DNA from 4 places in the Shinella sp. GW821-FHT11G07 genome. Region 3 is predicted to be linked to each of the others. Evidence: riboswitches for the same ligand, from Rfam matches in the RefSeq annotation. Region 3 holds a riboswitch; each other region holds the start of a gene.
What was found. Region 3 has a riboswitch for cobalamin ahead of AC1RT2_RS12040 (hypothetical protein). Riboswitches for the same ligand answer to the same signal wherever they lie in the genome.

Region 1 (7,291 bases), on a different contig from region 3:
GACGGTTACCGGTCGCCCCTATTACGAGCTGCAGAACGCCTTCTCCTACCGCACGCGTGACCTTTCCAAGCCCGGCGCCTGCGGCTGCAACCTCTCGGCCTATTACCAGGAGATGATCAAGCGCGAGAAGGCGCTGAAGGGCGACCCTGCGCAGGCATCGACCGGCGACGACGGCGGTTCCATCACCAGGATCGATACCCTGCCGAAAAAGGCGGAAACAGCGGTCAAGACGCCGGTGACGATCGAGGAACGCGACTACGATCCGGCGACCAGCAAGGTGCGCACCGTCGGCCCGGTCTTCCTGCCGGCAAACCAATCCGCCATCGACCTCGGCCGTCCGGCCGATGCCGGCGTCAACTGACGTCGGTTTCCGGCCAGCGCTCCTCGAACACCAGTTCTTCCAGCGGCAGGCGCTGTCGCCAGCCCTTCACCGCAAGCTCCGGCTCGGCATAGAGTCGGTCGACGAAACCGACGCACAGCCAGGCGACGATCTCGATATGCTCGGGTATGCCGAGGATGTTCCGGACGTCGCTGTCGTGAAAGATGCTAACCCAGCCGACGCCGACCCCTTCCGCCCGCGCCGCGAGCCAGAGGTTCTGCACGGCGCAGACCGTCGAATAGACATCCATGCGCGGATTGTGGGTGCGGCCGAGCACCACCGTTCCGCCGCGTGTTGGATCACAGGTCACGCAAATCGAGAGCGGCGCCTTTAGAATGCCCTCGAGCTTCAGGGCGCGATAGTGCTCCTGACGCTCGCCTTCGAACATCGCCACCGCCTCGGCATTGGCTTTTTGAAACGCGGCATGCACCCGCCGCCGCGTCGCCTCGCTGCGCACCGTGAGAAAATTCCACGGCTGCATGAAGCCGACCGACGGCGCGCTGTGTGCGGCATGCAGCAGGCGGCCGACGAGGTCGTCCGGCAATGGTTCGGGCAGAAACTGGTCACGCACGTCGCGGCGCGTTTCGATGGCACGATAGACGGCTTGCCTGTCCTCGCAAGAAAAGGCGCCCGCCCGGACCAGAGGGTCCCACGGTTCGGTTCGCATCGTTTTCTCCCCAACAATGCGCACAACCTGCCGCCGTCCACGCGGGTTCGGTCTATCTTGCCAGGCCGGTCTTCTGACTTCGGGTCACGCAGCAAGCACCTGCCTTCCCGGTTGAGCAACCAGTGGCAAAAGCCTGAATCGATTCAAGCTTTTACGGCGCACGCCATCCCCGTCACAGCGTTGGGCACGTTCCGGACCTGGGCTTTTCAAGCCCGCACCGGATTCCCGATTCTCCCGCAAAAAGCGGGCACCTGACGGGAGCGATATGCGCATGACCGGACGATGCGATCAAGCCCGCTTGCGCCGCGGGCCTGTCCATCTGCGGCTCACTAGGCGGCGCGGGCCTCGCCGGCGTCGGCAATCTCGGCCCTGTCCATGTCACCGGCATGGACGGCACGATTGCGGCCGGCGTTCTTGGCAGCATAGAGCGCGGCGTCAGCCATTACCATGACGTCGTGCACCGTCTTGCCGTGCTGCGGAAACTGGGCGATGCCGGCGCTGCCGCCAATGAGAAGAAGCTGCCCGTCATAGGCGATCGGGATCTGCGCATCCAGAACGAGGCTGGCGGCAAGCTCCACCAGATGCTCACGGCTATGTTCGCCGGTCAGCAGAACGCAAAACTCGTCGCCCCCCAGGCGGGCGACGCAACCGCGCCGGCCGACACGCTCGGAGAACCGCCTGGCGACGGCCTGGAGCACCGCATCCCCCGCTGCATGCCCATGCCGGTCGTTGACTGCCTTGAACCTGTCGAGATCGAGCGCGAGGATCGCGAAGGGCTTGTTCTCGCCCTTCTTGATGGCGCGCGACACTTCCTCGTCAAAACCGCTGCGGTTCTTGAGGCCGGTCAACGGATCGTGCCGTGCGAGGAAGGCGTTCTTCGTCTCGCTGCGCTGGAGCGCGCGGACGAGCGCGGAAAAGCGCAGGGTGACGAACAGCATGACGCCGGCAAACACCAGAACGAACAACGCGATCTGCGGCAGCGCCGAGCGCCAGACGAAGGATCCGGGCATGTTGGGCCGCCAGGACGTGACCATCGGATTGTAGGTATCCCCGCCGACCGGCGTCATCAGCAACCCCGGCTCCTGTGTCACGATCGGCGTGAAGCCAAGATCGCGCACGCCGAGGCGCCGTTCGGTGTTTGCCAGCATCTTTTGCGAAACGGGTTTGACGGTGATCAGCAGCGTCGGCTCAAGCCGGTTCGCGGGGATGTAAAGTGTCTTGGGAATAACCGCCTGCACGACGACGATGCTCATCACCCGGTCGATCAACCGCATGCCGGAAACGTGGATTTCGGGCAGTGCCGGCGTCAGCAGGTCCGGATCCGCCTTGGCACCGGCCACCACCCAACCGCCGCGATCGGGCGACAGCGCCTCGCGATAGGCGCGCTCGGCCCTGCGGGTGAGATCGCTCACCCAGTGCAGCTTTTCGCGGGCCTTGCGCTCGGAAACCTTTTCACCGCGCTGTACGCCCAGCACCTTTTCACCATCCGGCGAGGTAAGGATCATCCAGGAGAAACCGAAATCGGACCACATCCAGTCCCGCATCTGGTCGCGCACGAAGGTGTCGTCCGGCATGCCGTCCGCCAGTTCGTTGAACGCCTTGTCCCAGAAGGAGAGCTGGCTCTGGTATTGCACGACCTGGTCGATCTGGTGGCTGAACTCGTTGCGCACCAGGGTGCGCTCGGTCTCGGCGACGAAACTGTCGGCCCGCTCGATTGCATGGTCCAGAACGAGATAGTTGGCGGCTCCAAACAGCAGGACGATCATCAAGGCCGCCGCCCGGATCGCCCAACCTACACCGCGTCGCCGCGTCGTGCGGCCCAGTTCAGCCTTGCCCGTCATTGTTTCCCTGCCTGTCCCCCACCCTTTCCGGGCATTGTTGGGAGGAGACTAACTGACAGACGGCAAAATTCGCTTAAACGGGCTGGTGAGTGAAAACTTAACTCACGCTCACCGGAAATGGGGATCACCCAGCCGGCGCGTAGCGCACGAAAGCGAATTCTGTGCCATCCGGCGACCAGTTCGGCACGTTCATCGTGCCCTGCCCGCCGAAAAGCTCGAACAGAATCCGTGCGTTGCCGCCGTCCATGTCCATGAGGCGCAGGCGCACATCGAGATCGCGGGGATGATCGAAAACGTCGCCCTCGTAGGAGAGCACGAGCAGGTGTTTTCCGTCCGGCGAAGGGTGTGGGAACCAGTCACCATAGGGGCTGTCGGTGATGCGCGTCGGCTCGCTGCCATCCGGGCGCACGCGCCATATCTGCATGCGGCCGGTGCGGCTGGAATTGAAGTAGATCCACTCGCCATCGGCAGAATAATCCGGCCCGTCATTGCGCCCTTCGCCGAAGGTCACACGCCGCTCCTCGCCGCCTGCCACCGGGATGGTGTAGATGTCGAAGACATCGCCCCGGATGCCACAATAGGCGAATGTTTCGCCATCCGGCGACCAGCCATGCCAGTAGGACGGCAGGTTCGGCGTTACCAGCCGCGGCGTGCCGCCCTCGGCCGACAGCACATAGATCGCCGACTTGCCGAACTCGACCTTGTCGCTGATCGCCAGCAACGTGCCATCGGGCGAAAGCCCGTGGTCATTGTTGCAAAGCGTCGCAAACGCCGTGTCGATCTGCATGGGTTCGCCGCCATCGAGCGAAAGGCGATAGAGCAGCCCGTCGCCGTTGATGACCAGAAAACGCCCATCCCGCGAAAAATTCGGCGCCTCGACGAGCCGCTCCGTCTGCCACACGACGCGGGTTTCGCCAGTAACGATATTGTGGATCTCGACGGAACTGCGCATGGCCTTCTCCTGTCGTTATTGTCGCTCGTCGACCACCGGCAACAGCTTCCGGCAGATGGATTGCATGCGCACGAAATTGCTGTGCTCGCGCCAGGTCGAAACGAAACCCCAGGCCAACAGCAAAAGGATACAGATGAAGGCCACGCCGGTGATGACCAGGCTGCCGGTCGCAAGGCCGTAGATGCCGAACACTGCCGGCGTCGCGAAATAGGCAACCTGCGCCGAAACCTGCCGGCCGGCCGACACGTCGCTCAGCGACCACAACCGGATGAGCTTGATTTCCTCCGGTGTGAAATCCGGGCGGTCTTCGTCACCGCCCGGCTCGCTGGAGCGCGCCTCCACGCCCTACCCCCGGTCCCGGAATCGGTTGGTGATCGGGTAGCGGCGGTCACGGCCGAAATTCTTCTTGGTGATTTTCACGCCCGGCGCCGATTGCCGGCGCTTGTATTCGGCGATGTAGAGCAGGTGCTCGATGCGGTGCACGGTTGCCGCATCATGGCCGCGCGCAACGATTTCCTCCGTGCTCATTTCCAACTCGACGAGGCATTCGAGGATGTCGTCGAGCACCGGATAGGGCGGCAGCGAGTCCTGGTCGGTCTGGTTGGGGCGCAGTTCCGCGGACGGGGCCTTGTCGATGATGTTGTTCGGGATCACCTCGCCCGTCGGGCCGAGCGCGCCTGGCGGCACATGCCCGTTGCGCCAGCGCGACAGCGCGTAGACCTGCATCTTGTAGAGGTCCTTGATGGGATTGAAGCCGCCGTTCATGTCGCCGTAAAGCGTGGCGTAGCCAACCGACATTTCCGACTTGTTGCCCGTCGTGACGACCATCGAGCCGAACTTGTTGGAGATCGCCATGAGGATCGTGCCGCGCGTACGGCTCTGCAGGTTTTCCTCGGTGATGCCCTCTTCCGTGCCTTCGAAGGTTTCCGATAGCGCCGAGAGGAAGCCTGTAACGGGCGCCTCGATCGGCACGATGTCATAACGGCAGCCGAGCAGCTTGGCGCAGTCGGCTGCGTCCTTCAGAGAGTCCTTCGAGGTATAGCGGTAGGGGAGCATCACGCAGCGCACCCGCTCCTCGCCCAGCGCATCGACGGCGATTGCCGCGCAGATCGCCGAATCGATGCCGCCGGACAGGCCGAGCACGACATTCTTGAAGCCGTTCTTGTTGACGTAGTCACGGAAGCCGAGCAGGCAGGCGCGGTAGTCCGCCTCCTCCTTCTCCGGAATACGCGACATCGGTCCGCCGTCGCAAACCCAGCCCTCGCCATGCTTCTTCCAGGTGGTGAGCGCGATCGTTTCCTCGAACTGGCTCATCTGGAAGGCGAGCGTCTTGTCGGTGTTGAAGGCGAAGCTCGCGCCGTCGAAGACGAGTTCGTCCTGGCCACCGAGCTGGTTGGCATAGAGCAGCGGCAGGCCGGTCTCGATGACCTGCTTCAGCGCCACCTGGTGGCGAATGTCGACCTTGCCGCGATAGTAGGGCGAACCGTTCGGCGAGAGCAGGATTTCCGCTCCGCTTTCGGCTAGCGTCTCGCAGACGCCGAGTTCGCCCCAGATGTCCTCGCAGATCGGAATGCCGAGACGCACGCCGCGGAAATTCACCGGTCCGGGCATGGCGCCCTGGTCGAAGACGCGCTTTTCGTCGAACTCGCCGTAGTTTGGCAGGTCCACCTTGTCGCGCACGGCGATCACCTTGCCGCCATCGAGCACGGCGACGGCATTGTAGCGCCCCGTCTCATCCTGCCGCGGGAAGCCGATAATGACGCCGGGGCCGCCATCAGCGGTGTCGCCAGCGAGAGCGTCAATGGCGCGGCGGCAGGTGTTCAGAAAGGCGGGCTTCAGCACCAGATCTTCCGGCGGATAGCCAGAGATGAAAAGCTCCGTCAGAAGGAGGAGGTCGGCACCTTGCCGGCCCGCATCCTCGCGGGCCGCACGCGCCTTGGCGAGGTTTGCGGCAACGTCGCCGACGGTCGGGTTCAATTGCGCGACGGCGATGCGCAGCGTTGCCTTTTCAGTCTGGGAAGTCATGTCTGCGGACCCGTTTCCTTCAGAACAGTTCCAGCAAAAACGTGCAGCGCTTTTGCGTCCGGAACTGCAAAAAACATAGGGACAGAGCGTTTTCGCGTTTCAGGGAAAGCGGAAAATGCCCTGGTGTCCGATCCTGCTGCCGCGCGCGGCTATCGCTCTCTCGAACGGTCGAGAAGCTCTTTAGAACATCACAAGCGCTTTGGGAATGAACCGCGACGCCGTTTGCGCGCGCTTCAGCACAAAACCCTCGTTTTTCAGGCAGTTCCGCCGACCATTGCGACGGTGCAACAGAGGGAACCAAAGCACGGGGAGAACGTTGCAGAAACCGTTCATCTCCTGTTCAAGATGACGTCCGTATGACAGATACACGAAACTTTTATGAAATCTGGAGACGGCTTTGGCTCTGTTCACTCCCGCAGCCGTGGCGATCAATACCACAGAAGGCCTTGCCGTCGAGGCAGGCTTTTTCGCGCGCCACGCCAAGGCGCTCGCCGTGCTGCGTTCACTCGCCGTTTCCGGGCTTCTTGCGCTCCTGACCGTCATCGTCATCGAGTTGATCACGCGCGGCTCGGTCGAGCAGACGTGGATCTATTTTACCAATCTCGAACAACCCGCCTGGACCACCACGGGCGTGTTCTTCCTGCTCTATCTCGCCATCGACGCGCTGATCGGCCGGCAGCACAAGGCGGTGCTGCTGGTATCCCCGCTCGTCATGCTGATGGGCGTCATCTCGCAGCAGAAACAGGTTTTCCTCACCGACCCGCTCTATCCGACCGACCTGCTTTTCGGCCGCCAGATCATGGAACTGATGCCGGTGCTCGTGCAGGACAGGCCGTGGACCGCTGCGGGCCTCGCGCTGGCCGTCGTCGCTGCGATTGTCGGCCTCATCAGCCTTTGGGTCTTCGCCTGGCGCCGCTTCCGTCCGCTGACCAGGAAAGAGCGCCTGACGCGGCTTGCCATTGCGCTGCCGCTGCTCGCCGGCTTCGTCTCGATCATGGACTACAACGAATTCTCCTGGGTTCGTGACCGGCTCAAGGTGTTCCCGATCATGTGGGACCAGGCGGAAAACTATCGCCACAACGGCTTCATGATGGCCTTCGCCATCAACCTGCCGATGGCCAACGTGCAGGCGCCGTCCGGCTACATGATCGACGCGATCGACAAGATTCCGTCAAAGCCCATGCCGGTCGGCACGACGCACCGTTCCAAGCCCGACGTCATCGTCGTCATGAGTGAATCGCTGTGGGACCCGACGCGCCTCGAGAACGTAAAGCTCTCGGCCGATCCGATGCCGGTGATCCGCGAAAACCAGAGCGGCGGCGTGTTCTCGCCGGAATTCGGTGGCCTGACCGCCAATGTCGAGTTCGAGGCACTGACCGGCTTTTCCAACGCCTTCCTGCCGACGGGCAGCATTCCCTACCAGCAGT
Region 2 (7,291 bases), on a different contig from region 3:
TTGGCCTGAACCAGCGTACCGATCGTGTAGTCCTTGCCGCCGCAGGTGACGACGCGCGATGCAGTGCCGGTGCCCCCCTTGAAGCCATAGGTGATCATGCCGGTGCCGCCGCCGCAATTGCCTTCCGATACGGGGCCGCGCGAGAGGTTTTCAAGGGCCGCGTGCACGTCCGCTTCCGTCACGGGCAGGCCATTGATGTCGTTCAGCACGCCGTCATAGGTCTCGGCGATGACCGGCATCAACCAGAGGAAATCGCCGACCTCGTAGGTCGAGGCGTAGTGCTCCAGCATCCAGCGGGTCGTCGCATGATGGGTGATGCCGACGCCGTGGGTGTTGGTGATCATCACCGGACCCAGAAACGTGCCGCCGTCCTCGATCCAGTGGGTGCCGGTCATCTCGCCATTGCCGTTGAAGCGGTGCACGCCGGCATAAACCGGGACAGGCGTCTCACTTTCGCTATGCGGCAGGATGGCGGTGACGCCGGTGCGCACCGGCAGCTTGCGCCCGGGCCGGGGTGTCTCTTCCTGAATGGTACGGAAGCCCACGGCGATGCCATCGACATCGGTAATGGCATTGAAGGGGCCGGTGCGGCCGGTGAAGGGCAGGCCGAGGGCGCGGGCGCGAGGTTTTGTTGTCTGGGTCATGGTCATTTCTGCCGGGAGCGAAGGTAGAGGCCGAGCGAGGCGATAACGAAGGAGAAGGTCAGCATCATCACCGCGATGGCGTTGATCTCCGGCTTGATGCCGCGCCGGAGCATGGCGAAGATGAACATCGGCAGGGTCGTCACATCGACGCCGGCGATGAAGTAGGTGATGACCAGGTCGTCCATCGAGATGATGAAGGCGAGCAGTGCGCCGCCGACGATACCAGGCAGGAGCTGCGGGAAGACCACCCTGCGGAAGGTCGTCCATTCATTCGCGCCGAGATCGGCCGAGGCGTGCTCCAGCGTGCGGTCCATGCCGGCAAGACGGGCGGAGACGACGATGAAGACATAGGAGATCAGGAAGGTGCACTGGCCGATGATGATGGTCGTGAGGCCGAGGTTCACGCCGGCATTGACGAAGAAGATCAGGAGCGCGATGCCAAGCACGATGTCCGGCATCAGCATCGGCATGAACATGACGACGCGGTAGAAGCGGCGGCCGAAAAAGTCGAAGCGGTAGAGAGCAATGGCGATCGCCGTGCCGAGCACGGTTGCGATGGTCGTCGTGGAGGCGGCGATCATCAGGCTGTTCCAGACGGCCTGCAAGAGCTGGTCGGTCGATTCGATATAAAGCGCGCTTTCCGAAATCGCTGTCTTGAACCCGAGGACCTGGGCGTACCAATCGGTGGTGAAACCGGTCCAGGTCATCATGTTGATCGGGTTGGAATTGAACGAATAGACCGCGATCAGCACCAGCGGGATGTAGATGAAGGCAAAGAAGAGCGCGGTGTAGCCGATGAGGCTGCCGCGGGCGAGCGAGGCGAGGATTTTCATGGACAGTCCTCCCTCAGCGTCCGGTCGCGGCATCGATGCCGCGGCGGCCGGACACGATGACATAAACGAAAAGCAGGACCAGCATGACGGCCATCACCATCATGGCGAGCGCCGAGCCGAACGGCCAGTTGCGTGCCGCGAGGAACTGCTGCTCGATGAGGTTTCCGAGCATCATCACCTTCGCCCCACCAAGGATAGCCGGCACGACGAAATTGCCGAGCGCCGGGATGAAGACGATCACCGCCCCGCCGGCAATGCCGGGCGCTGTCAGCGGCAGGATGATGCGCAGGAAGGTGCGGATCGGCCCGGCGCCGAGATCAAGCGAGGCGCGCACCAGCGTCCAGTCGAGCTTTTCGACGCTGGCATAGACCGGCATGAACATGAATGGGATGAAGATATAGACCATGCCAAGGATGATCGCGCCGTCCGTATAGATCAGCTCCAATGGCCGGGCAATGAAGCCGGTGTTCAACAACACGGAATTCACGAGGCCGGTTTGGCGCAGGATCAGCACCCAGATGAAGAGCCGTACGATGAGGCTGGTGAAGAAGGGCAACGTGATCAGGAACAGGCAAAAATTCTTCCAGCGCTCGGAAAGCCGGCTGATGCAGAAGGCGGCCGGGTAGCAGACGAAGAGTGTCGCAACGACGGTCAGCGCCGCGATCTTCAGCGAGCGCAGGAAGATGGCGATATAGACTGGGTCGAAATCCTCGAACATTGGGTCGGCGAAGCCGAGGATGCGGCCGTAATTGTGCGGATACCAGGTCCATTCCACCCCGCCGTAAAGGCCGGGCGCCAGAAAGCTCGTCACGATCATGATGGCGAGCGGGCCTAGGAAGAAGACCGCGAGGAACAGCGAGACCGGCCCGAGCAGCAGGCCAAGCTGGGCGCGGCGGCGAAGCGCAATCGACGACATGTCAGGCCGCCTCCGCCGGAATGAGATGCACCGCTGCCGGATCATAGGCGAGACGCGCGCGGCGTGACTGTTCGATTTCGCCCACAAGGTTGCGGCGGGTCGCCGGGATTTCCGCGATGACGCGTCGGCCCGTGGCGGTGCGGCCGAACAGCTCGAAGGTGGAACCGACGAAGACGATCTGTTCGAGATCGACGTCTAGGCTCGGCGAGGTATCGCCCGATTGGGCGATAAAGAACTGTTCCGGGCGGATGAGCGCGGTTGCGGTGCCCATTGTCTCCGCCTTGGCATGCGTGATGGAGAGGCCGTCCGCCGTTAGCAGCTGTCTGCCGATCGCTTCGCCCTCGAAGAGGTTGCTGGCTCCGACGAAGGTGGCAACAAAGCTGTTCTTCGGTTGGTCGTAGATGGCGCGCGGCGTGTCGAGCTGCTGGATGCGGCCGCCGGACAGAACGGCGACGCGGTCCGACATGGTCAGCGCCTCCTGCTGGTCATGCGTGACGAAGATGAAGGAGATGCCGAGCTCGTGCTGCAGCGTCTTCAACTCGATCTGCATGGCCTGCCGCAGGTTTTTGTCCAACGCGGATAGTGGCTCGTCGAGCAGCAGCAGTTTCGGGCGGGCAATGATGGCGCGGGCGAGCGCCACGCGCTGCTGCTGGCCGCCGGAAAGCTGGCGCGGCTTGCGGCCCTCCATGCCTTCGAGGCCGACCATGCGCAGGGCGTCGGCGACGCGCTTCATGCGTTCTGCCTTTGCAACGCCGGCCACTTCCAGCGCATAGGCGGTGTTTTCGCCGACCGTCATGTGCGGGAACAGCGCGTAGTTCTGGAAGACCGTATTGACCGGCCGACGATACGGCGGCCGGTCGGTGATGTCTTCGCCGTCGATCAGGATGCGGCCGGCATCAAGCTCGACGAAGCCGCTGATCGCCTGGAGCAGCGTGGTCTTGCCGCAGCCGGATGGTCCGAGCAGCGTCAGGAATTCGTTGCGCGCGACATCGAGGTCGATCGCGTCCAGCGCCGTGACCGTCTGGCCTTCGGGCGTGGCAAAGGCCTTCGCCGCCTTCTCCAGGCGGACTATGGAATCTCGCATCGTCGTTCCCCATTATGTTATAAAAATAACGCTTGTGCGATTTGGATATCTGGATACCATTTACGCATCCAAGTCAACGGCCGACAGAAGCCGGGACGGGAACAGACGGCGCAAAGGAAAGCGCCGGGGCCTCGACGGGCCAAACCATCAGAGGAGACTATCGATGACAAAATTTGATCGTGCCGGCGCATCCGGTCTTCGCGCATTGGCGCGCAATACCGCCTTCTCGCTTGCCGCCCTCGTGGCAAGTGCGGGCATGGCAGGTGCCGCCGAACTCAACGTCTACAACTGGGGCGAATACATCAATCCGGAGGTTCTGAAGAAGTTTGAGGAGGAGACCCAGATCAAGGTCAACCTCTCGACCTATTCCTCCAACGAGGAAATGCTGGCGAAAATCCAGGGCGGCGCCACGGGCTATGACGTGGTCTTCCCGTCGGTGCACATGCAAGACATCATGGCCAAGCTCGACCTGCTCGAGAAGACCGACATCAACACCTATGAAGGCTTCAAGAACATCGATCCCGCCTTCTTGCGTGCGAAAAGCGACCCGAAGGGCGAATATTGCCTGCCCTATGCCTGGGGCTCGGTCGGCATCTTCTACAACCGCACGATCCTCGGCAAGGACATCACCGGCTGGAAGGATTTGATCGAGACGGTCAAGGCCAAGGGACTGAAGTTCACGCTGCTCGACGACATGCGCGAAGTGCTCGCGGTCGGCCTCATGTTGAACGGCCACAAGATCAACTCCACCGATCCGGCCGAATTGCAGCAGGCGGCGGACACGATCATCGCCATGAAACCCGACGTCGCGGCCTTCACTTATGACACGCGGCCGATGGTGCAGTCCGGCGACGTCGCGGCCGGTCATTTCTTCGTCGGTGCCATGGTCGATGTCTTCGGTAACGAGAAGGACCTCGGCTACGTGATCCCGGAAGAGGGCGCGACCATGTATCAGGAGGATGCCTGCGTGCTGAAGAGCGCGCCGAACAAGGAAAACGCCATCAAGTTCTTACAGTTCTATACGCGTCCGGAGATCGTTGCGCTGAATGTCTCGCAACAGACCAACGGCACGGCCAACGTTCCGGCGCGGCAATTGACCCCGGAAAAGATCAAGAATAGCAAGGAGATCAATCCATCAGCGGAAACGATGGCGCGTCTCCAGATCTTCGAAGATCTCGGCCCCGCGCTGCGCCAGCTGGACCGAGTCTGGACGAAGGTGAAGACCGCGCAGTGACAGCGCTGGCCCGCCTGTCTCCGGATGGGCGGGCTTCGAGGAGGAGCGACGTGTCGAAACGCATTGTGAAGCTCGTACAGTCCGATGACCTCCGGCGGTCCAAGTCCGACAAGCTGATCGCCAACTATATCGAGCGCAATATCGCCGATCTGCCTTTCGAGACGGCGCGTTCCATCGCCCAGCGCCTCGAACTTTCGCCGATGACCGTCGGCCGCTATCTGCGCCGCATGGGTTTTGATGGCCTTGATGAGTTGAAGGGCGAACTGCGGCATGGCAGTTCCAACCCCGCCTGGCAGGTCAAGGGTCAGGTCGACCGGCTGGAACAGGACCGCAAGGAAGGCAAACTGCTCGCCGGCCTCATCCAGCAGCAGATCGACAATCTTGGGCAGATCTACGAAATCACCACCGCGCCGGAATGGCAGCAGACGATCGACGCGCTCATCGGTGCCAGCGAGGTCTATGTCGCGGCCTACCAGAATGTGCGCGGCATCGCCCAGTATTTTGCGAGCCAGCTTTCCTATACCCGCTCGCGCGTCCAGTTCGTCGATGGCGTCAACGGCACCTATGCCGAAGTGCTCGACGGTTCCGTCGAGGGGCGGCTGCTCTTCCTGCACGACGTGCGCCGCTTCGCCGCCAAGGCGCGACCGCTGGCGCTGGAGGCGCGGCGTGCCGGCGTCAAGGTCGTGCTGCTCACCGATGAATTCTGCCCCTGGGGGCCGGAGGTCTCCGACATCTGCCTCGTCGTACCCGGCTCCCATGGTCCGCTGTGGGATGGTGCCGCCACCATGACGGCCGTCATGGACCTCATGCTCAGCAACATCATCGTCGTGATGGGCGAGGCGGTGAGTGAACGCGTCGATACGCTGACCCGCCTGCAGGATGTCTTCGGGGATTTCGAGACCTGACGGCTATCGCGCCTTGACGCTGCCGAGTGGCGCGGACTAAGGATGGGCCGACGGTTCCCTGACGGATGACTCCCAGGGGATTAATAGGGAACACGGTGCGGACGACCCAACAGGGACCCATTCCGTGGCTGCCCCCGCAACTGTAGGCGGATTGCCGCCTGTCCTCGGACGCGTTTATGCGTCATGCCACTGCGGTTTTCCGCGGGAAGGCAGACAGGCAGCAGATATCCGTGAGCCAGGAGACCTGCCGTCATAGCAACAATCCAAGTCACGGGCGGGGATGCCCGGAACGGAGACGCCATGACGATTTTCGCTGCCACCCCTGGCAGATATCTACTCGCTTTCTCCCGACCGCAATCGATCCGCTCCTGTTGGTGCGTCGGCTAGGCTTCTGCCTGCCGCCGTGTCCCTCCGCGCCTTTTGCGCAGTCCTTCATTCGGGAGAAACCCATGACCATCTTTGCCGCGGCCTCACGTGCCGCCCCTCTGCTTTCGTTCGTTGCCGGCACGGCAGCTTTTGTTCTCTCCTCGGGTGCGGTCCACGCCGCCGAAACCCAGTATCCGCTGACGTTCGAGAATTGCGGCCGTCCGGTCACCTTCGAGAAGGCGCCGGAGCGTGCCGTCTCACTCGGCCAGAGTTCGACCGAAATCCTCTACCTGCTCGGCGTCGGCGACCGCATGGTCGGCACCGCGGTCTGGATCGGCCCGGTTCTGACCGGTTACGAGGAGGCCAATGCCAAGGTCGAGCGCCTTGCCGACAATGATCCGAGCTTCGAGAGCGTCGTCGCCAAGAAGCCGGACCTCGTGACGGCGCAGTTCCAGTGGCATGTCGGCCCGGAAGGCATCGTCGCGACGCCGGAACAGTTCGAGGAATTGAAGATCCCCGTCTACACCTCGCCAGCCGATTGCATCGGCAAAGACAATACCGGTGGCGGAGACGGTGTGCGCAAGACGGTCTTCACCATGGACCTTATCTACAAGGAAATCAGCGAACTGGCGCAGATTTTCAATGTACAGGATCAGGGCGAGAAGGTGATCGCCGAGCTCAAGGCCCGCGAGGCCGCGGCCCGCAAGAAGATCGCCTCTGCCGACGGCAAGCTGTCCGCCGTCTTCTGGTTCTCCAGCGCCGAACTCGACATCGACCCCTATGTCGCCGGCCGCAACGGCGCGCCGGGCTACATCCTGTCCGCGCTCGGCATCAAGAACGTCATCGAGAGCGACGAGGAATGGCCGACCGTCGGCTGGGAAACCGTTGCCAAGGCCGATCCGACGATCATCGTCGCCGGCAAGATGGAACGCCGCCGCTTCCCGGCCGATGACGTCGCCGTCAAGCACAAGTTCCTGAAGGAAGATCCGGTCGCCAGCCTGATGCCGGCGGTCAAGAACGGCTATGTGGTCGACATGGACGCCCAGGCGATGAACCCGACGATCCGCACCATCGAGGGCATCGAAGTGCTCGCCGACGCGGTCGAAAAGGCTGGCCTCGCCAAGTGATGGCAGATCGCCCCCTCTTGCTCCGGACGGGCGCCGCTTTCGCGGCGCTCGTGCTCCTGCTTGCCGCACTCGGTGTGGGCGCGGCGGTTGGCGAGACGGCAATCCCGCTCGATGTCGTGGCCAAGACGGTGGCGAACCGTCTTTGGCAGGCGGGTTATGCGCTGGAGCCGATCGACGAGGGC
Region 3 (7,291 bases):
CGTGTTGCGGCTGTTTTTGCGTCAACCCGCCTGCTTCGATCCCGGCATTGCCTTTTCGGCAAAGTACTTTCTCGAAGTGGCCATCGTCCTGCTCGGTGCGAGCGTCAGTGCTGCGGCGATCGGGGGGATGGGCATTTCGCTGATCGGTGCCATTGCCGTGGTTGTGGGGGCGGTTCTCATGACGAGTTACGGGATAGGGCGCTGGCTTGGCCTGTCCCGCTCCGTTGCGCTGCTGGTGGCCTGCGGCAACTCGATCTGCGGCAATTCGGCGATTGCCGCGACGGCGCCCGTCATCCGCGCCGACGCCGAGGATGTCGCCTCGTCCATCGCGTTCACCGCCGTGCTCGGTATGATCACCGTGCTGCTCCTGCCGGTGCTGGTGCCGCTACTCGGCCTTTCGGCGACGGGTTACGGCGTGATGGCGGGCATGACGGTCTATGCGGTGCCGCAGGTGCTGGCGGCGACCGCGCCGGTCTCCGCCCTCAGCATCCAGATCGGCACCTTCGTCAAGCTTGTGCGCGTGCTGATGCTCGGGCCGGTGATCTTCTTGCTGTCCTGTGCTTCGGCGGGGGCAACGGGGCGCAGGCCCGCGCTGCACCGGCTCGTGCCGTGGTTCATCCTCGGGTTTCTCGCCATGCTGACTGCCCGCAGTGTCGGCCTTGTCGATGCCGCCATGGCGGGCGCGATGGGCGAGGTCGCGACGGTGCTGACCATTCTTTCCATGGCCGCACTCGGCCTCGGCATCGACCTGAAGCGCGTGATGCGCGCGGGACCGCGGGTGACGGCCGCGGTCGTGCTGTCGCTCGGCGTGCTGGTCACCGCCAGCTACGCCATGGTGCTCGCCCTCGATCTCGCGACGGCCTGAAAGCCTCAGGCCGCGTTTTCCCGCACCGGTGCCGGCACGTAGTTGAGCACCGGCCCGAGCCAGCGTTCCACTTCGACGACTGGCATATCCTTACGCCGCGCGTAGTCTTCCACCTGGTCGCGCTCCACCTTGGCGACGCCGAAATAATAGCTTTCGGGCGACGCTATGTAGAGACCGGAGACGGAGGAGCCGGGCCACATGGCGAAGCTTTCGGTCAAGGTCACGCCGATTTCCTTTTCCGCGTCGAGCAGGCGGAAGAGTGCCGTCTTTTCCGTATGGTCCGGCTGGGCGGGGTAGCCGGGTGCCGGGCGGATGCCGGCATAGGGCTCGCCAATGAGGTCGGTCGGAGCAAAGGTCTCGTCCGCCGCGTAACCCCAGAGTTCCTTGCGCACCACTTCATGCATGCGTTCGGCAAAGGCTTCGGCGAAACGGTCGGCGAGCGCTTTCACGAGGATCGAGTTGTAGTCGTCATTCGCCCGCTCGAAGCGTTCGGCAATGGCGATCTCGCCGATGCCGGCCGTCACGACGAAGCCGCCGAGATAGTCCTGCTTACCGCTGTCTACCGGAGCGACGAAGTCGGACAGGGCGACGTTCGGCCGGCCGTCGCGCTTGGAAAGCTGCTGGCGCAGTGTGAAGAAGGTCGCAAGGTCCTTGTCGCGTGCCTCGTCGGTGAAGAGGCGGATATCGTCTCCGACGGTGCCGGCCGGCCAGAAGCCGACGACGGCCTTCGGGGTGAACCATTTTTCCGCGATGATTTTTTCCAGCATCGCCTGTGCGTCCGCAAAGAGCTGGCGGGCGGCCGGGCCCTGCTTCTCGTCATCGAGGATTTTCGGATAGACGCCCTTCAGTTCCCAGGTCTGGAAGAACGGCGTCCAGTCGATATAGCGGGCGAGGTCGGCGAGATCCCAGTCCTGCCAGACGCGGGTGCCGAGGAAGGACGGCACCTTCGGCCGATAGGCGGACCAGTCGGCCTTGAAGGCATTGTCGCGCGCCTTGGTAATCGGCAGGCGCTGCTTTTCCGCCTCGCTGCGGGCGTGGGCGTCGGCCACCTTGCGGTACTCGGCCTTCAGCGTCTCGACATAACCGGGCTTCATCTCGGCCGACAGCAGGCTGCCGACCACGCCGACGGCGCGGCTGGCATCGGTGACATAGACGGTCTGGCCGCGATCGTAGCGCGGATGAATCTTGACGGCTGTGTGCACGCGGCTCGTCGTCGCGCCACCGATGAGGAGGGGGATATCGAAACCCTCGCGCTCCATTTCATTGGCGACATGCACCATCTCGTCGAGCGAGGGCGTGATCAGGCCGGACAGGCCAATGATATCGACCTTTTCCGCCTTCGCCGTCTCGAGGATCTTCGCCGCCGGCACCATGACGCCGAGATCGATGATCTCGTAGTTGTTGCAGGCGAGCACGACGCCGACGATGTTCTTGCCGATGTCGTGCACGTCGCCCTTGACGGTCGCCATCAGGATTTTTCCGGCACTCTGGCGCTCGCCGCTGCCGCCATTGGCAAGCTTTTCGGCCTCCATGTAGGGCAGCAGCACGGCGACGGCCTGCTTCATCACGCGGGCGGATTTCACGACCTGCGGCAGGAACATCTTGCCGGCGCCAAAGAGGTCGCCGACGACGTTCATGCCGGCCATCAAGGGGCCTTCGATGACGTGCAGCGGGCGTTCCGCATTCTGCCGGGCCTCTTCCGTGTCGGCCTCGACGAATTCGGTGATGCCGTTGACGAGGGCGTGTTCGAGGCGCTTTTCGACCGCCCAGTCGCGCCAGGCGAGGTCGCGCTCCTTGGCTTCCTTGCCGGCCGTGCCCTTGAAGCGTTCGGCGATCTCCAGCATGCGCTCGGTCGCGGTGCCGCCGCCCTTCGGCGCGCGGTTCAGCACCACGTCTTCGCAGGCCTCGCGCAGGTCCGCCTCGATCGTGTCGTAGACGGCGAGCTGGCCGGCATTGACGATGCCCATGTCCATGCCCGCCTGGATGGCGTGGTAGAGGAACACCGCGTGCATCGCCTCGCGCACCGGCTCGTTGCCGCGGAACGAGAAGGAGAGGTTGGAGACGCCGCCCGAGATATGGGCATGCGGCAGGGTGGCGGTGATTTCGGCGGTCGCTTCGATGAAGTCGACACCGTAATTGTCGTGCTCCTCGATGCCGGTGGCGACGGCAAAGATGTTCGGGTCGAAGACGATGTCTTCCGGCGCAAGGCCGGCGACTTCGGTCAAGAGCTTGTAGGCGCGGGTGCAGATATCCACCTTGCGCGCCCTGGTGTCGGCCTGCCCGGTCTCGTCGAACGCCATGACGACGACGGCGGCGCCATAGGCGCGCACGAGCTTCGCGTGGTGCAGGAAGGCTTCCTCGCCTTCCTTCAGCGAGATCGAGTTGACCAGCGGCTTGCCCTGCACGCATTTCAGGCCGGCCTCGATCACCTCCCATTTCGAACTGTCGATCATCAGGGGAACGCGGGCGATATCCGGCTCGGCGGCGATGAGGTTGACGTATTCCGTCATGGCCCGAGCTGAATCGATCAGGCCCTCGTCCATGTTGATGTCGATGATCTGCGCGCCGTTCGCCACCTGGTCGCGCGCGACGTCGAGGGCGGCCGCATAGTCGCCGGCGGTGATCAGCTTGCGGAATTTCGCCGAGCCGGTGACGTTGGTGCGCTCGCCGACATTCACGAAGGGAATGGCGTCGGTCAGCGTGAAGGGTTCGAGGCCGGACAGCCGCATATGGCGCGGGATGTCGGGGATTTCGCGTGGGCTATGGCGCGCGGCGGCGGCGGCGATGGCGCGGATATGGTCCGGCGTCGAGCCGCAGCAGCCGCCGACGATATTGACGAGCCCGTCGCGCATAAACCCTTCGATCTGGGCGGCCATCTCGTCCGGCGTCTCGTCATATTGGCCGAAGGCGTTCGGCAGGCCGGCATTGGGGTAAGCACAGACGAAGGTCTGCGCGACAGAGGAGATTTCCGCGAGATGGGCGCGCATGGCATTGGCGCCGAGCGCGCAGTTGAGGCCGATCGAGAAGGGATCGGCGTGGCGCACCGAGTTCCAGAAGGCTTCCGGCGTCTGGCCGGACAGCGTGCGGCCGGAAAGGTCGGTGATCGTGCCGGAGATCATGACCGGCAGCTCGATGCCCTTTTCCTCGAAGACTTCGCGGGTGGCGAAGATCGCGGCCTTGGCGTTCAGTGTGTCGAAGATCGTCTCGATCAGGATGATGTCGGCGCCACCATCGATGAGGCCGCGCAGCTGATCGGCATAGGCGAGGCGCAGATCATCGAAGGAGACGGCGCGGTAGCCGGGATTGTTGACGTCGGGCGAGATGGAGGCGGTGCGGTTGGTCGGGCCGAGCGCGCCGGCGACGAAACGGCGGCGGCCGTCCTTTTCCTGCGCGCGCAGGCCGGCGCGCCGCGCAAGGCGCGCACCGTCGCGGTTCAGTTCATAGACCATGTCCTCCATGCCGTAGTCGGCCTGGGCGATGGTGGTGGAGGAGAAGGTGTTGGTTTCGAGAATATCGGCGCCGGCCAGCGCATAGCGGTAATGAATGTCCTCGATCGCGCCCGGCTGGGTCAGCGTCAACAGGTCGTTGTTGCCCTGCTGGTGGCAGGCGCAATCGCCGAAGCGGTCGCCGCGGAAATCGTCCTCGATGAGCTTGAGCGTCTGGATTTCCGTGCCCATGGCGCCGTCGAGCACCAGGATGCGCTCGCGCGCGGCTTTTTGCAGGGCTGCGAGGATCTCGCGGCCGTCGCGGCGCGGCAGTTCGGGGCCGAACAGGGTGTCCAGGTGCGATTTGGCCATGGCAAAGCCCTCCGGTGCAATCATACTGCATCGGAAGTCACATAAAGATATCTTTATGTCAATATGCGTTTATGCGGACCGACGCGTCAGTGAAGCGGACGGTCTGCACCGGCAAGCGAGGCGAAAAGCGATCGCAGGCGGGCAATATCCGGATCGGCATCCTCATAACGGGAGAGTTTCTGCACCTCCTTCAGTGCCTCGACGGCAAGGTCGGCGCCGCGCGGTTGCCAGAGCAGCCAGGAGATGAAGACGGATTCCGGCTTTCCGGTGCCGGAGAGGCCGTTGTGATCAAGTGCAAGCATTTCTTCCCCAATCGGTAAATTGGGGGATGACCGGACGCACGCATGCTGGATTTCGCCGAAAGGCGACAAGCAAGCGCACCACTGGGACACCCCGCCCATGGACGTTTCAAGTATCAGGGCAGGTCTCCTGGCTCACGGGTCGTCGCCTCTGTCTCGCCTTCCCGGTCCAAAGACCAGTGGCTTTATCGACAGTCGCTCACCGTTCACAGTTGCGGGGGCAGCGCCGGTCTTGGCACTCCATCTGGAGCATCGCACCGGCTTCCCTCTTAGCCTCCAAGCCGCATGCGACTCGGAAGACCCTGACTTCGGCAAACTGGCGTCAGCGCGCCGGCAAGTCAATGGTTTTGACTATCATGCACAGGGCGGGAACTTTTTCCCGCATCAGGCATTTGGCTTTCCGCCTGCACCATGCGCAGGTTCGCCCTTGGGGAGGGATGGGCGATTCACCAAATCCGCAGATGAGGGTCCATGCTGCGCCATCCAGTCCTGTTGACATGTTGCAAGTCTCTGTCCTTACGGCTAAAAAATGCCGTTTTCATGCACCACGCGGCCAGGATGCCAACAAGCGTGTCGCCTGAGCCCTGTCCAACCGTCAAGTGCCCCCGGGGTGCGGTTCGGTGCCATGGCTGATCGCGGCACAAATATGAACCCTGCCCGCAAAAAACTGTCCAGCGCAAAGGCCGCCGCCGGATGGTTCCACATGGCCGGATCCAGAATCAGAAACATGCCCCTTCATAATACGCCGCAAGCCTCCTCGCGCGATGCCGACGTCAAGCAGATCGATTATAACGATTCGATCCGCGCCACCTATCTGACGCTGGAGGAGCTTGCCGATTGCGGTGAAGCGCTGGCGCGCGACAAACGCGCGGCCCTGCCCGGCTTCCGACCCTTCGAATTCCGTGCCCGGCACAAGGAAAACGAGAAGGAAATCTTCCGCGTCTACCAGACGACGGCGAAGGATGTCGAAGCGGGCGTGCAGATCACCCCCGCAGCCGAATGGCTGCTCGACAACTATTACGTCGTCGAAGAGGCGATCCAGGAAGTCCGCCGCGATTTCCCCCGCCGCTTCTTCCGCCAGTTGCCGACCCTGGAGGTCGAGGGGCAGGTGATGCCGCGCACGCTCGCCGTCGCCTGGCTCTATGTCGCCCATACGCATAGCAGCGTCTCGCATGACGGCCTGACGGCTTTCGTCCAGGGCTTCCAGAAGGTCGATGCGCTGAAGATCGGCGAACTCTGGGCGCTGCCTTCCTTCATTCGTTTCGTGCTTCTTGAAAACCTCCGCCGCATTTCGAGCCGCGTCGAGCGCTCGCGCAAGATGCGGCTGAAGGCGAACGAAGTGGCGGACGAACTGATCCGGCTCAACGATCCGGAAAAATGCATTGCCCATCTCCAGTCGATGGAGACCTTCATCGACGACAACACCTTCGTCATCCAGCTGCTCTACCGGCTTCGTGACGGCTTGCAGGCCTCCGGCGCGGTAATCCAGTGGCTGGAGCGCAAGATCGAGAGCCGCGGCAGCGACCTTGAGGAGCTGATCGTCGCGGAGAACAACCGGCTGTCCTCCGGCAACGTCACGATGAGTTCGCTCATCAAGAGCCTGCGCTCCGTCGACGATACGGAATGGCCCGTCTGGTTCGAGAGCGTCAGCCGCCTCGACGAAGCGCTGCGCCAGCGCTCCGACTATAGCGACCTCGATTTCGGCTCGCGCAACAAGTACCGCAACACGATCGAGCGCTTCGCCCGCCGCTCCGGCAAGACCGAGCTGGAAGTGACCGAAATCGCGCTCACCATGACCGAGGAAGACGCGGCGGCGCATGTCGAGGACCTGGATTACAAGGCCAATGTGGCGGCCTTCCTCGTCGGCAAGAAGCGCAAGCAGCTCGAAAAGCGCATCGGCTATCGTCCGTCGATCGTCCAGCGCGCCGTGCGCCTGACCCGCAAGCTGGATTGGTTTGCGATTGCCGCGCCCAACATCATCCTGACGCTGCTGGCGATGATCGCGGTCTATTTCTTCCTCGATCCGCTCGATATTCCGAATGGCGCATGGCTGATCATGCTCGTGCTTTTCGCGCTGCCGGCCTCCGAGGGCGCGACGGGTCTTTTCAACACGCTGGTCACCTTCTTCGTCACGCCGTCCCGCCTTGTCGGCTACGAATTCAAGGACGGCATTCCGGACGATGCGCGCACGCTGCTTGCCGTGCCCTGTCTGATTTCCAAGCGCGACCATGTCGACGAATTGGTGCGCAATCTCGAAGTGCACTACCTCGCCAATCCGCGTGGCGAGATCTATTTCGCGCTCATCAGCGACTGGGCCGACAGCCAGTCGG
Region 4 (7,291 bases), on a different contig from region 3:
CTACGGTGACCATACCGGCTACTACAATGCCGTCGAACGCTTTCCGGTGATGACGCTTTCGGCGATCACCATGCGCAAGAACCCGCTCTATCTCTCCACCTATACCGGCCGCCCGCCGGACGAGCCGTCGCGGCTCGGCGAGGCCATGAATGAACTCTTCGTGCCGCTGGTGAAACGGCAATTCCAAGAAATCCATGACCTCTCGCTGCCGCCCGAAGACTGCTCCTACCGCGCCATGGTCGTCTCGATGAACAAGCGTTATCCCGGCCAGGCACGGCGGGTGATGATGGGCCTCTGGTCCACGCTGCCGCAGTTCACCTATACCAAGCTGATCATCGCGGTGGACGACGATATCGACGTCAGACGCTGGGAAGACGTGATCTGGGCGCTCTCCACCCGCTTTGACGCGGGCCGCGACCTGATGTGTGTCGAAAACACCCCGATCGACTATCTCGATTTCGCCTCTCCAAAGGTTGGCCTCGGCGGCAAGCTCGGTCTCGACGCCACCACAAAGATCGGTACCGAAACGAACCGCGAATGGGGCCGGATCCTGGCGATGGCACCGGACGTTACCGCCCGTATCGACGGTCTCTGGGCCTCCCTCGGCCTTGAGGGTATCGCGCCATGAACATTGCGCGCGTCATCGTCGGCATATCCGGCGCGTCCGGGGCCGCACTCGGCATGCGCATCGTCGAATTGCTCGCTACACTCGCGGATATCGAGACGCATCTCGTCGTCTCCGATGCCGCGCGACGCACACTCGACCTGGAATGCGACCCGACCACGTTGGAACGACTTCAGTCCCTCGTCCATCGCCATCATCCGAACGACGACATCGGGACGTCGATTGCCAGCGGCTCCTTTCCGGTCCATGGCATGATCGTCGCGCCCTGCTCCATGCAGACGCTTTCTGCGATTGCGACAGGCCGCACGGACACGCTTCTGGCGCGCGCAGCGGACGTGCAGTTGAAAGAGCGCCGCCGGCTGGTGCTCATGACTCGCGAGACGCCGCTCCATCTGGGGCATCTGCGCAATATGTGCACCGTCACCGAAATGGGCGCGATCGTCATGCCGCCCGTACCGGCCTTCTATCATCTTCCGCAATCCGTCGCGGAGATCGTGGATCACCTCGCCACCCGCGCGATCGACCTTCTCGCTCTGTCCCGATTACCCCTTTCCAAGAGCTGGCACGCCTGACGGCATCGGTCGGGCATGGAAGGGAAGCGCCGGAAAACCGGCGCTTCCCCTGTGTTACGCTACCGCGGGCGTGCTTGCAGCCGTCCGAAGCCGGCGAGCGGCCTCGACCATGTTGACGAGGGCGGGCCGCACCTCCTCCCACTTGCGCGTCTTCAGGCCGCAATCCGGGTTGATCCAGATCTGGCCGTCGGCAAGGCGCTCGCGGGCGAGGCGAAGCAGCGTTTCCATCTCGCCAACATCGGGCACGCGCGGCGAGTGGATGTCGTAGACACCCGGGCCGATCTCGTTCGGATAGCCGCGGCCGGTAAAGGCATCGAGCAGTTCCATCTTCGAACGCGAGGTCTCGATCGAGATGACGTCCGCATCCATGGCCGCGATCGCCGCCATGATGTCGTTGAACTCCGAATAGCACATATGCGTGTGGATCTGCGTCTCGTCGGCAACGCCGCTGGCGCAGATGCGGAAGCATTCCACGGCCCAGTCGAGATAGGCCTGCCAATCCGAATGGCGCAGCGGCAGGCCTTCGCGAAGGGCAGCCTCGTCGATCTGGATCATCGCGGCACCGGCCTCCTCGAGGTCGTGCACCTCGTCGCGAATGGCCAGCGCGATCTGGCGGCACACGGTTTCGCGCGGCAGGTCGTCGCGCACGAAGGACCAGTTGAGGATGGTGACCGGCCCGGTCAGCATGCCCTTCAGCGGCTTTTCGGTGCGGGACTGCGCATATTTCCACCAGCCGACGGTCATCGGGTTCGGGCGTGACACATCGCCGAAGATAATCGGCGGACGCACGTAACGCGACCCGTAACTCTGCACCCAGGCGTGCCGAGTGAAGGCAAAACCGGAAAGCTGCTCGCCGAAATACTGCACTATGTCGTTGCGCTCGAATTCGCCGTGCACCAGCACGTCGAGGCCGACTTCCTCCTGCCAGCGGATGGCTGCGGCCGTCTCCTGCTCGAGGAAGGCCTTGTAGTCGACATAGCTCAGCTCGCCCTTGTCATGGCGTGCGCGCGCCTTGCGCACCTCGGCCGTCTGCGGGAAGGAGCCGATGGTGGTGGTGGGGAAAAGCGGCAGGCCGAAACGCCGGCGCTGGATCGCCTGGCGCCCGCCAAACGGCAGGTTGCGCGTCTGCGCCGCACCCTCCAGCGCCTTCAATCGGCCCTGGACGAGCGGGTCGTGCACGCGCACCGAGGTCAGGCGGGCAGCGACGGCACCGCCTTGCTCGACGGCACCGGCTTCGGCATGACGGCCGAGCAACGCGAGTTCCTCAAGCTTCTGCGTGGCGAAGGCGAGCCAGGAACGAAGCTCGTCGTCGAGTGCCGTTTCAAGCGCGGTATCGATCGGCACGTGCAGCAGCGAGCAGGACGGCGCGATCTCGATGTTGCCCACTCCGCGGCGCGCAATGATCGGCACGAGCCGCTGCGCCAGCGACGCCAGATCCGCCCGCCAGACATTGCGGCCGTCGATGACACCGAGCGAGAGATGCAGCGTCCCCGGTGCCGTTTCGGCGATCGTTTCCAGTTCCTGCGGTGCGCGCACCAGATCGACATGCAGGCCGGCGACGGGAAGGCTGACCGCTGTGCCAAGGTTTTCGCCAAGACGCCCGAAGTAACCGGCCAGCAGGATGCGGAGACCGGGCGCGGCCTTCGACAGGGCCGCATAGGCTCGCTTCAGGCCATCGCGCTCCTTGTCGGAAAGGTCGAGCACAAGGCACGGCTCGTCGATTTGCACCCAGTCCGCCCCCGCCTCGGCGAGTTCCGCAAGAATACGGCCATAGACCGGCAGAAGACGGTCGAGCAGGTCGAGGGCATCCGACCCATCCCGCGTCTTGCCGAGCTTCAGGAAAGTGACCGGGCCGAGGAGGGCGGGACGGGTGTGGATACCGAGCGCCTTCGCCTCCAGGAAGCTTTGCAGCGGCCGGTTCTCCGTCAGCGCGAAGGCTAGGTCGGCGGAAAATTCCGGCACCATGTAGTGGTAGTTCGTGTCGAACCATTTCGTCATTTCGAGCGCCGGCACGCCCTGCCCGTGATGGGCGTGGCCGCAGGCGGCATGCTCGCCGCCGGTCGCACCGCGCGCCATGGCGAAATAGATGTCGAGGTCGACAGGCCCGCCGGTCCAGCCGTAGGCCGGCGGAATGGCACCCACCATGACGGCGGTATCGAGAACGTGGTCATAGAAGGAGAAATCGTTGGACGGGATCGCGTCGATCCCCTTCTCCTGCTGGAGCTTCCAGTTTTCCGCCCTCAGCGTCTTTCCGACGTCGAGCAGCGACGTGCGGTCCGCCTTGCCGGACCAATAGGCTTCGAGCGCGAATTTCAGCTCGCGATGTCTTCCAATCCTGGGAAAACCGAGATTTGCAGTTCTGATGGTCATTTTCCTACCCCGTAGGTTATGGGCAGGGAGGAATGACGCATCGACGACGGCGGCGCACAGGTGGCCGGTCGCAAAAGCGGCACACCGGGACACCCCGCCCGTGGACGTTATCTATCGGGGGCGGGTCAGCGCTTGCGTCCGTCTTCCCGAGGCGTCTTCCTCAGTGACATGGTGGACGAAACTCGCCGCTTACAGTTGCGGGGGCAGCTCCGGCATGGACCCGAAGGTCGCACCGGATTCCCTCTTAGCTTCGGATCGGAACCCGAAGAACCTCGATGGCGGGATCATCGTCTGTCCGGAGTCATTCGTCAATGATATAAAGATATCTTTATATCTTTTTCTTATGCGCCCACGCCGTCCGGGCGACTGATCTCTTCGAGATACCAGTCGATATAGCGAAGCTCGTTCTGCTCCATTGGCGCGATCGGCCCGGGCACGAAATAGTGCGACTGCACACCGCGCGCCGTGTGCTCGATGATCGTCTTGTCTTCCGCCGTCGTGACCTTCCACAGCCAGGTGAGCTTTTCGAGATCGTAATCCCTGCCCTCCTCCGCTTTGCCGTCGACGAGCCAGATCAGTTCCATCTCGCACGTCCCCGCCGTCTTCGGGATGAAGCGGTAGATCATGCCGTGGTCGGGATAACAGACAAGAAAAGTCGTGCCGCCGAGATGGATAGAGGTGACGCCGCCGTCGAAATCGGAAAAGCGGCCCATCAGCGGCGCAACGGCCTTGCCGTCCTCGCTGCCGCTCTGCACGCCGTCATAAAGCGCATAGCGGAAGGCATGGATCGCCTCGCGGCCTTCGCGCGACGTCTGCCAGTGGTTGCCCGAGCCGACTTCGATGCCGAGTGCGCAGGTGCGCGCCTCCATCGCTTCATTCAACGCCTCGATCATATGCAGCGGCTGTTCGAGCGCATGGGTCTGCGAATATTCCGGATGTGCCGGGCCGCAATGGTAGCACTCGACATAGTTTTCGACGGCCAGCTTCCAGTTGGCATCGACCGGATAGGTCTCGCGATAGGCGACCTTGGCGCTCGCCCAGCCATATTGCCCGCAGGTGGCGCGCAGCAGGTTTTCCACCTCGGAGAAATCGAGCGGTTCATCGGCAAAGCAGATGAAGATCAAGCCTTCGACGACGCGGACATGGAGTTTTTTCAGCCCATGGTCCTCGCGCTTGAAATCCTTCGGCATCAGGCGCGCCGCGCGCAAGCTGCCGTCATTGCCGTAGGTCCAGGCATGATAGGGACAGACGAAGACGCGCGCATTGCCCTTCTGCTTGGTGCAGACTTCCGCCCCGCGATGGCGACAGACATTGAGAATGGCGTTGACCGATCCATCCGCCGCCCGGGTGACGATCACCTGTTCGGTGTCGATGCGGAAAACCTCGAAGTCGTTGGCGTTCGGGATCACGCTTTCATGGGCGATGCAGTGCCAGTGGCGTCGGAAGACCCGCTCCATGTCGCGCCGGTAAATTTCCGGGTCGTGGTAGAACGCGCGGGCTAGGCCATGGCCGGCCCGATGTTCGGCGACGAGACAGTCGATACGGTCGGCAGTCCTGTCGATTACGGCTTCGGCGGTATTGGCCATGCTGGGCGCCCCTAAATATCAGTGCCCAACAGAGTATTTAGGGGCGATGCCTTTCCGCAAGATCACGAAAGGCGCACGATTAATCGATAGTATCGATTACGATGTCCTGCGCGTTCCGAACTGAAAGGACGGCGCGCCTAGGCGCCGTCGAGCGCCAGGGCCAAATCAGCAACCAGATCATCGGGATGCTCGATGCCGATCGACAGACGCACTGTCGATTCGAGCACGCCAATGCGCTGGCGAACCTCAACGGGAATTCCTGAATGCGTCATCGTGGCGGGATGGGACGCGAGCGATTCCGTGCCGCCAAGGCTGACGGCAAGCTTGAAGATCTTCAGGGCGTTCAGGAACCTGAAGGAAGCTGGCTGCCCGCCCTTGATGTCGAAGGAGAAGGTGGAGCCCGCGCCGCTGCACTGGGCGGCAAAGGTGCGACCGACGGCCGAAGCCGGATCGTTGAAGGGCAGATAATGGATCTGCTCGACCTTGGGGTGGTCCCGCAAAAACTCCGCGACCGTCTTGGCATTGCTGTTTGCGCGTTCCATGCGAATCTGCAGCGTCTCCAGCGAGCGCCCGAGCATCCAGCAGGAATGGGGATCGAGCTGTGTGCCGATCGCCCCACGCAGCGCCTTCACCTGCTTCATGACCGACTTGGGGCCAAGAGCCGCCCCGGCGATAAGGTCGGAATGCCCGCCGACATATTTCGTCAGCGAATAGAGCGAGATATCCGCTCCGAACTCGATCGGCCGCTGGAAGACCGGCCCGAGCAGCGTGTTGTCGCAGGCAACGATCGGCACATGGCCCTGCTTTTCACCAATCCTGTCGGCGACGCGGCGGACCATTGCAACATCGACGAGGCTGTTGGTCGGGTTTGCCGGCGTTTCGATGAGAATGACCGAGACACGGCCCTTCTGCATGGCCGCCTCGGCCGCAGCCGTCACCGACTCTTCGTTGACGCCATCGGCGAAACCGACGGCGGAAACGCCAAGATTGAGGAACGTCTTTGCCAGCAGGGTCTCGCTGCCGCCGTAAAGCGGCTGCGAATGCAGCACGGCATCACCCGGCCGTACGAAGGCCAGCAGCGTCGTGGCGATCGCCGACATGCCCGACGAGAACAGCGCGCAGCTTTCCGTCCGCTCGTAGACGGCAAGACGGTCCTCGACGATCTCGCTGTTGGGATGGTTGAAGCGCGAATAGACGAGACCGGCGCCCCTGCCCTCCGGCGGCTCCTTGCGGCCCGAAACATAGTCGAAGAAGTCGCGGCCATCCTCGGCCGACTTGAAGACGAAGGTCGAGGTCAAAAAGACCGGCGGCTTGACGGCACCCTCGGAGAGTTCCGGGTCATAACCATAGTTCAGCATCTGCGTTTCGGGATGCAGGGCATGGTTGCCGATATGGGTTCTCGACGGATGCGGCGCGGTCATGGAACGTCTCCTGGAGTGTTAGAGGCTCAACCGCAAATTATACCAGATTCAGTGGTGCGTTCTTGCTATTTGGCGCGATCTCATGATGCTGGGCGCAAGTTCTTGCGGAGTTTTCTCAAAAGTGGCGCAAAAAATTGCGGATGGCGTTGACCGAAGGATTTTGAAAGAACTTTCCGCCAATGCGCGCCTCACCAACAACGAACTGGCGGAGCGCGTCGGCCTTTCCGCATCGGCGTGCCTGCGCCGGTTGCGACGGCTTGAGGAAACCGGCATCATCCGGGGCTATTCCGTCCTTGTCGATCCGGCTCTCGAAGGCTGGACGATGACAGCCATCGCCTCTATCCGCCTCAGCCGCCAGCACGATGACGAAATCCGCATGTTCGAGGATGCGGTCCGCAGTTGGGACGAAGTGATCGAATGCCAGCTGGTGACCGGCTCGCGCGACTATGTGCTGACCGTCATGAGCGCGGGGCTCGAATCCTACGAGCGCTTCATAAAAGACAAGATTGCCAAGCTGAATTGCGTCGACACGATTGAAACAAGTTTTGTGATGAACACGATCAAATCCCGCAAACACGGTATCGGACTATGATATGTCCGGGCGCAGGCCGATAGGCTGTGACAGTGGGTCGCTTTAAAATCGCGCACTGCATCTTCGCAGAGCCTCGCCGCAGTGCTATCTCGCCGCCATGACCGGACGTAGAGTGTGAGTAGACA

Region 1: another riboswitch for cobalamin. It lies ahead of bluB (5,6-dimethylbenzimidazole synthase); the one in region 3 lies ahead of AC1RT2_RS12040 (hypothetical protein).
Region 2: another riboswitch for cobalamin. It lies ahead of AC1RT2_RS00370 (ABC transporter substrate-binding protein); the one in region 3 lies ahead of AC1RT2_RS12040 (hypothetical protein).
Region 4: another riboswitch for cobalamin. It lies ahead of metE (5-methyltetrahydropteroyltriglutamate--homocysteine S-methyltransferase); the one in region 3 lies ahead of AC1RT2_RS12040 (hypothetical protein).

What each region holds. Positions count from the first base shown of each region.
Region 1 covers NZ_JBXARJ010000002.1:317,734-325,024, reverse strand. The annotation lists gene AC1RT2_RS05065 (DUF2865 domain-containing protein) at 1-361, shown strand, start outside; gene bluB (5,6-dimethylbenzimidazole synthase) at 354-1,046, opposite strand; cobalamin riboswitch at 1,093-1,316, opposite strand; gene AC1RT2_RS05055 (diguanylate cyclase domain-containing protein) at 1,376-2,887, opposite strand; gene AC1RT2_RS05050 (TolB family protein) at 3,012-3,839, opposite strand; gene AC1RT2_RS05045 (hypothetical protein) at 3,855-4,181, opposite strand; gene AC1RT2_RS05040 (NAD+ synthase) at 4,185-5,864, opposite strand; gene AC1RT2_RS05035 (LTA synthase family protein) at 6,262-7,291, shown strand, end outside.
Region 2 covers NZ_JBXARJ010000001.1:71,121-78,411, reverse strand. The annotation lists gene AC1RT2_RS00400 (DmpA family aminopeptidase) at 1-644, opposite strand, end outside; gene AC1RT2_RS00395 (ABC transporter permease) at 647-1,477, opposite strand; gene AC1RT2_RS00390 (ABC transporter permease) at 1,491-2,393, opposite strand; gene AC1RT2_RS00385 (ABC transporter ATP-binding protein) at 2,395-3,477, opposite strand; gene AC1RT2_RS00380 (polyamine ABC transporter substrate-binding protein) at 3,641-4,711, shown strand; gene AC1RT2_RS00375 (MurR/RpiR family transcriptional regulator) at 4,762-5,616, shown strand; cobalamin riboswitch at 5,651-5,882, shown strand; gene AC1RT2_RS00370 (ABC transporter substrate-binding protein) at 6,102-7,109, shown strand; gene AC1RT2_RS00365 (FecCD family ABC transporter permease) at 7,109-7,291, shown strand, end outside.
Region 3 covers NZ_JBXARJ010000005.1:209,796-217,086, reverse strand. The annotation lists gene AC1RT2_RS12050 (YeiH family protein) at 1-865, shown strand, start outside; gene metH (methionine synthase) at 871-4,662, opposite strand; gene AC1RT2_RS12040 (hypothetical protein) at 4,749-4,964, opposite strand; cobalamin riboswitch at 5,065-5,281, opposite strand; gene AC1RT2_RS12035 (glycoside hydrolase family 94 protein) at 5,689-7,291, shown strand, end outside.
Region 4 covers NZ_JBXARJ010000007.1:158,208-165,498, reverse strand. The annotation lists gene AC1RT2_RS15480 (UbiD family decarboxylase) at 1-628, shown strand, start outside; gene AC1RT2_RS15475 (UbiX family flavin prenyltransferase) at 625-1,197, shown strand; gene metE (5-methyltetrahydropteroyltriglutamate--homocysteine S-methyltransferase) at 1,252-3,567, opposite strand; cobalamin riboswitch at 3,653-3,857, opposite strand; gene AC1RT2_RS15465 (aromatic ring-hydroxylating oxygenase subunit alpha) at 3,909-5,153, opposite strand; gene AC1RT2_RS15460 (cystathionine gamma-synthase family protein) at 5,291-6,574, opposite strand; gene AC1RT2_RS15455 (Lrp/AsnC family transcriptional regulator) at 6,696-7,166, shown strand.